Sphaerisporangium rubeum: one gene and its partner. The protein of the gene in region 2 interacts with the protein of the main gene of each other region in a pairwise test. Links are inferred from orthologs where the notes say so. Each region holds a gene or a part of one and is shown on either strand. Other genes may lie near its edges.

Evidence for each region.
Region 1: the proteins of rplA (region 2) and thrS interact in binary tests that used the Escherichia coli proteins (3 or more experiments, as listed by UniProt). The link is inferred for Sphaerisporangium rubeum from one-to-one orthologs.

What each region holds. Positions count from the first base shown.
Region 1 is NZ_JACHIU010000001.1:3,268,821-3,272,122, reverse strand. What follows is about bases 208-3,195. They hold thrS (threonine--tRNA ligase), read right to left. Parts: upstream 2,692-3,195; coding sequence 724-2,691; downstream 208-723. Other genes in these bases: BJ992_RS14075 (GH25 family lysozyme), read right to left, coding at 2,808-3,195; BJ992_RS14085 (HIT family protein), read right to left, coding at 208-542. Also shown: more of BJ992_RS14085, read right to left, coding at 1-207; more of BJ992_RS14075, read right to left, coding at 3,196-3,302. UniProt on the Escherichia coli protein: Catalyzes the attachment of threonine to tRNA(Thr) in a two-step reaction: L-threonine is first activated by ATP to form Thr-AMP and then transferred to the acceptor end of tRNA(Thr). The rate-limiting step is amino acid activation in the presence of tRNA.
Region 2 is NZ_JACHIU010000001.1:1,422,371-1,425,543, reverse strand. The notes cover bases 173-3,031. They hold rplA (50S ribosomal protein L1), read right to left. Parts: upstream 2,033-3,031; coding sequence 1,313-2,032; downstream 173-1,312. Other genes in these bases: nusG (transcription termination/antitermination protein NusG), read right to left, coding at 2,766-3,031; rplK (50S ribosomal protein L11), read right to left, coding at 2,161-2,592; BJ992_RS06105 (SCO4651 family lipoprotein), read right to left, coding at 230-1,069. Outside these bases: more of nusG, read right to left, coding at 3,032-3,173. UniProt on the Escherichia coli protein: One of the primary rRNA binding proteins, it binds very close to the 3'-end of the 23S rRNA. Forms part of the L1 stalk. It is often not seen in high-resolution crystal structures, but can be seen in cryo_EM and 3D reconstruction models.

The DNA of each region.
Region 1 (3,302 bases), 1.8 Mb from region 2 along the record:
CAGGTGGGCCAGGCGCCGGCGAGCATCTCTCTGGTGTCCTTGAGGAGCTGGGGCAGGACCCTGGTGTGGCCGACGATCGGCATGAAGTTGGTGTCGCCGCCCCACCGGGGGACCACGTGCTGGTGCAGGTGACCCGCTATGCCGGCGCCGGCCACGTGGCCCTGGTTCATGCCGATGTTGAACCCCTGGGCTCCGCTGGCCTTGCGCAGGCAGAACATGGCCCGCTTGGTGAAGTCGGCCAGTTCGGCGGTCTCCGGCTCGTCGAGGTCGCCGTAGTCGGCCACGTGGCGGTAGGGGCAGACCATCAGGTGGCCGGAGTTGTAGGGATAGAGGTTCAGCACGGCGTACACCGAGGAGCCGCGTGCGACGGTCAGGCCGTCCTGGTCGGACATCTTGGGTATGGCACAGAAGGGGCACCCCTCCCCCGGGCCGGTGCCCGTGGGCTTGCCCTCACCCTTGATGTACGCCATGCGGTGCGGCGTCCACAGCCGCTGGAAGTTGTCGGGATCCCCCGCGCCTGACTGCTCGATCGACTCCTGCATGCCATGCAGCATAGGACGGCGGGCCACGCGGCACCGCCCCAGGGGACGGTGCCACGGCTCGGCGCAACGGCACGTCCCTTGCAGGGACGGTGCCACGGCCCCGCACAGCCGTACCCCTGTCCGAGGACGGTGACGCGTGGGGCCGGCACGACCCCATATGGTCCGTGCGGACCAGGACCGGTCAGACCTGGATGCGGCGTTCCACGGCGTCGACGATCTCGGCGACGGCGTCGGCCACGGCGACGCCGTTCTTCTGCTCGCCGCTGCGGTAGCGGAACGACACCGCGCCGTGGGACACGTCGTCGTCGCCGGCCAGCAGCATGAACGGGACCTTGGACTTCTGCGCGTTGCGGATCTTCTTCTGCATGCGGTCGGCCGAGGCGTCGATCTCGACCCGGATGCCACGCGCGCGCAACCGCTCGGCCACGTCCTGGAGGTAGGTCACGTGCGCGTCGGAGATCGGGATGCCGACGACCTGCACGGGGGCGAGCCAGGGAGGGAACGCGCCGGCGTAGTGCTCGACCAGCACGCCGAAGAATCGCTCGACCGAACCGAACAGGGCCCGGTGGATCATGACGGGCCGCTGCCGCGCGCCGTCGTCACCCTGGAACTCCAGCTCGAACAGCTCAGGCAGGTTGAGGTCGACCTGGATGGTCGACATCTGCCAGCTCCGGCCGATGGCGTCCTTGACCTGCACCGAGATCTTGGGCCCGTAGAACGCCGCGCCGCCCTCGTCGAGCACCAGGTCGAGCTTCTCGGACTCGGCGGCGGCCCGCAGCGCCTCGGTGGCCTCGGCCCACACCTCGTCGGTGCCGATGGACTTGTCGGGGTCGCGGGTCGACAGCTCCAGGTAGAAGTCGTCGAGGCCGTAGTCGCGCAGCAGGCCGAGCACGAACCGCAGCAGGCTCTTGAGCTCGTCCTGCATCTGGTCGCGAGTGCAGTAGATGTGCGCGTCGTCCTGGGTCATGCCGCGCACGCGGGTCAGGCCGTGCACCACGCCGGACTTCTCGTAGCGGTACACGCTGCCGAACTCGAACAGCCGCAGCGGCAGCTCACGGTAGGACCGGCCCCGCGACCTGAAGATCAGGTTGTGCATGGGGCAGTTCATCGGCTTGAGGTAGTAGCGCGCGCCTTCGAGCTCCATGGGGGGGAACATGCCGTCGGCGTACCAGCCGAGGTGCCCGGAGAGCTGGAAGAGGTTCTCCTTGGTGATGTGCGGGGTGTTGACGAACGAGTACCCCGCCTCCTCGTGGCGGCGGCGCGAGTAGTCCTCCATGACGCGGCGCACCACACCCCCCTTGGGGTGGAACACCGCGAGACCCGAGCCGAGCTCGGTGGGGAAGGAGAACAGGTCGAGCTCGGCGCCGAGCTTGCGGTGGTCGCGCTTCTCGGCCTCGGCCAGCAGGTGGAGGTACTCGTCCTGCTTGTCGCGGGACTCCCACGCGGTGCCGTAGATGCGCTGGAGCTGAGGGTTCTTCTCGCTGCCCCGCCAGTAGGCGCCGCCGGAGCGCATGAGCTTGAACGCCGGGATGACCCGGGTGGACGGCACGTGCGGCCCGCGGCACAGGTCCTTCCAGCACAGCTCGCCGGAGGAGGGGTCGAGGTTGTCGTAGATGGTGAGCTGACCCCCACCCACCTCGACGCTCTCCTCGTCGGCGGCGCCACCCTTGAGTCCGATCAGCTCCAGCTTGTACGGCTCGGCGGCGAGCTCGGCGCGCGCGTCCTCGTCGGAGACGGGACGGCGGGAGAACAGCTGGCCCTGCTTGACGATCTCGCGCATGCGCTTCTCGACGCGCTTGAGGTCGTCGGGGGTGAACGGCCGCGCGACGTCGAAGTCGTAGTAGAAGCCGTTCTCGACGGGGGGGCCGATGCCGAGCCTGGCCTCGGGGAACAGCTCCTGGACGGCCTGGGCCATGACGTGCGCGGTGGAGTGGCGCAGGATGGACCGGCCCTCGGGGGAGGCGATGTCGATGGGCTCGACGACGTCGCCGTCGGCGACCTCGCTCGCGAGGTCGCGCGGCTCACCGTTGACGCGGGCCGCGACGACGGTGCGGCCGTCGGCACCGAGCGCCTCGCCGGCCGTCGTCCCCGCCGCCACCACACGCTCGGCTCCGGCGAGGGTGATGCGTATTTCGAGGGCGGCGGGCACGGTCACTCCAAGGTCTAGAAGGGCTTTCCCATCATCGTGCCCGATGGTACCGCCGAATCGCCTCCCGTTATCTCGCCAGGAGATCTCGTCAGGCGCGGCCGGGCCGCGCACCACGGTCAGGTCAGGCGGCGCGGCTGGTAGCCGAGCGCGGCGAGCTCGGCGCGGGTGCCGCGGAAGACGTTGCGGTCGGTGGAGCCGTGCGCGTACTGGTGGATGGTCCAGCGCCGCCACGGCGCGGGGACCACGGGACGGCCCTTCGGGTGGCTCGGCGCGGCGATCCACAGCGGGTGGTCCTGCAGGCCCTGGCAGTTCCCCTTCCTGGCGAAGGCGAGGAACGTGTAGATCACCGGCCGGACCCCGGTGACGAGCGAGATGACCTTGCACCACCGCCTGGCGAACGCCGACACCTCGCGCGGCGGCAGATGCCCCGACCGTTCCAGGTCCAGCGCGATCAGGTCGCCACGCCGCAGACCCCCCGCGGCGTCCACCACGTCGAGGAAGTGCCGCGCCTGGTCCACCGGGTCGGACTTGGGGTGGCCGAAGTGGTAGGCGCCGCAGACCAGCCAGTTCTCCCGCATCGCGGCCCAGTTGCGTGCGAACCACTTGTCGGT
Region 2 (3,173 bases):
TCGCCCACGATCGTGGGACCTTCGGCCACAGAGCCAGGACAAGGCTCAGTGACGACCGGCGGTCTTCGGCGAGACCACTGTACGCGCCAGGACGGCCTCCCACCAAATCGGTTTCCCCGTGACGGTCCTGTACGGCATCGAGCCACGGCCGGAAGGCCGGTTCCCGCCACAGACAACGGTACGTCCCGCACCGGCCGGTGCGGGACGTACCGAGGCGTACAGGCGGTGGTCAGCCACCGATGGCGCCGCCGTTGCCGTTGAGGCCCTTCGGCAGGTCGCCGACCTGGTCGGCCGGCGGGGCCGTGACCTCGGCGGCCTCGTTGAACTGGCTGAACTGCAGAGCCGCCTTGAAGGTGCCGCCCTCGGCGGCGCCGTTCATCTCCATCTTGCGCGGCAGGTTCTCGGCGTCGATCCACGCGTCGAACTTCATGTCCTTGAGCTCGCCGAGCTGAGGCTCCAGCTTCTGGCGCATCTCGGGGTCGAGCTGCTGCACGGCCGCGGCCACCGGGAAGGTGCCCTTGTAGTGCGTGGTGTCCACACCGCCGACCGTCTCGGTGCCGACGGCCTTGACGTCCTTGGACCCAGTGATCATCTTGACGCTGGTCTTGAGGTCGAGCTGCTGCGCCTGAGCGAGGAACTGAGAGGCGTCGACACCGGCCGAGCGGCCGAGCTCGGCGAGGTCGAGCTTGATCCAGGACTTGGTGCCGCCGAGGAGCTTGTTCAGCATCTCGACCTTCATGTACGCCGTCTGCCCGAGCAGGATCACCCGCACGCCACCCGGCACGTTCTGGCCGCCGGCCGAGATCTTGTCCAAGGTGACGTCCGAGGCCACCTGGGGCTTCTGGTGGTAGACCATGGTGCCGGTGACCGAACCCGCGCCGTCCTTGGGTGAGGTGAAGTCCACCGAGATCTGCGCCTGGTAGGAGTCCACCGACTCGGCGCTCTTCACGCTCGCCTGCAGCGCCTCCGCCGCTGCGAGCTTGACCGAGCCGAGAGGCTGCGCCGTGCTCTGCGTCGGCTGACCGCAAGCCGAGACCGCGATCAGCATGGCCGCGCCGGCAGCCACCATCGCGGAAGTAGTTCGCCGCTTCACTTCGATTCCCTTCTATCCCCCCGGACGTGTTTTCGACCCTACGCGCCCCCTCTACCCCGTGCGGCGAGTTCTTTCCAGCAGACATGCCCGCACGCAGCGGGCCGACGCGATCACAGATGATCTGACCTGCGAGGACACGACCTGAGGAGGAAATGAGAAAAGGCCCCGCGCCGACGTGGCGTGGGGCCTTTCCCGCGGCTGCGCTGCCGGTGAGGACCGTCAGGCGTCGAGCTCGGCGGTGATGCCGCGCGTGATGTTGGGGTCCACCGGGATGCCGGGGCCCATGGAGGTGGAGAAGGTGATCTTCTTCAGGTAACGGCCCTTGGCCGCGGTCGGCTTGAGCCGGACCACCTCGTCGAGCGCGGCGGAGTAGTTCTCCAGGAGCTGACGCTCGGGGAACGACACCTTGCCGATGATGAAGTGCAGGTTCGCGTGCCGGTCGACCCGGAACTCGATCTTGCCGCCCTTGATGTCGGTCACGGCCTTGGCGACGTTCGGCGTGACGGTGCCGGTCTTGGGGTTCGGCATGAGGCCACGGGGGCCGAGCACGCGGCCGAGACGGCCGACCTTGCCCATGAGGTCCGGCGTGGCGACGACGGCGTCGAACTCGCTGAGCCGGTTGCCCTTGGAGATGTCGTCGATCAGCTCGTCCGCGCCGACGATGTCGGCACCCGCGGCGCGGGCCTCCTCGGCACGGTCACCGGTCGCGAAGACCAGGACCCGGGCGGTCTTGCCGGTGCCGTGCGGGAGGTTGACGGTGCCGCGGACCATCTGGTCGGCCTTGCGGGGGTCGACACCCAGCCGCAGGGCGACCTCGACGGTCGCGTCGAACTTGGTGACCGAGGTGCTCTTGGCGAGCTTGGCGGCCTCGACCGGAGAGTAGAGGTTCTCCGGGTTGATCTGGTCCGCCGCCTTGCGGTAGGTCTTGCTGCGCTTCATTTCTCTCCTCGTGGAGTGCGTGGTCGTGGGCCAGCGCGTGGCCCTCCCACCGATGGCGCCGGTACGGCCGTGCCGTCCGGCCCGTGATTCGGGTGCCACCGACGCGGATCATCCAGATGGACGACCGGTCAGTCGGCGATGGTGATGCCCATCGACCGCGCGGTGCCGGCGATGATCTTCTCGGCGGCCTCGATGTCGAGCGCGTTGAGGTCCGGCATCTTCGTCTCGGCGATCTGGCGCAGCTGCTCCTTGGTGAGCTTGCCGACCTTGTCGCGGAGCGGGTTGGCGCTCGCCTTGTCGAGGCCCGCGGCCTTCTTGATCAGCTCAGGCGCCGGCGGCGTCTTCGTGATGAAGGTGAAGCTGCGGTCTTCGAAGATGGTGATCTCGACGGGGATGATGTTGCCCCGCTGGGCCTCGGTGGCGGCGTTGTACTGCCGCACGAAGTCCATGATGTTCACGCCGTGCGGACCGAGCGCGGTACCGACCGGCGGCGCGGGTGTGGCCTGGCCGGCCGGAAGCTGCACCTTGACCAGTGCCGCGATCTTCTTCTTTGGAGGCATTGTCCTACTCCGGGTCCGTTTACTCCTGCGAGACTTCCACGGAGGTGGAAGCCACCGAGGGCATGCGCCGGCCAGGCGGCCATCCCTCGGGATTCACCCCGCGTCGGCTCTCGGCCCGCGGGGACGACTTACCAGTGTATGCGTGGCGGCGGATCACCGAGACCCGGACGGCGTCAGATCTTGGAGACCTGGTTGAACGACAGCTCCACCGGGGTCTCACGGCCGAAGATGGACACCAGCACCTTGAGTTTCTGCGACTCGGCGCTGATCTCGCTGACCGTGGCGGGGAGCGTGGCGAACGGGCCGTCCATGACGGTGACCGACTCGCCGACCTCGAAGTCGACGGTGGCGGCCGCGGCCTTGGCGGTGGTGGTCTTGGCCTGCTCGGTCGGCTCAGGCGCGAGCAGCTTGGCGACCTCGTCCAGGCTGAGCGGGCTCGGCCGGTTGGACAGGCCGACGAAACCGGTCACACCCGGCGTGTTGCGGACCGCGGACCAGGACTCGTCGGTCAGCTCCATGCGCACCAGGACGTACCCCGGCAGCACGCGCTCCTTGACCGGGGTGCGCTTGCCACCCTTGAT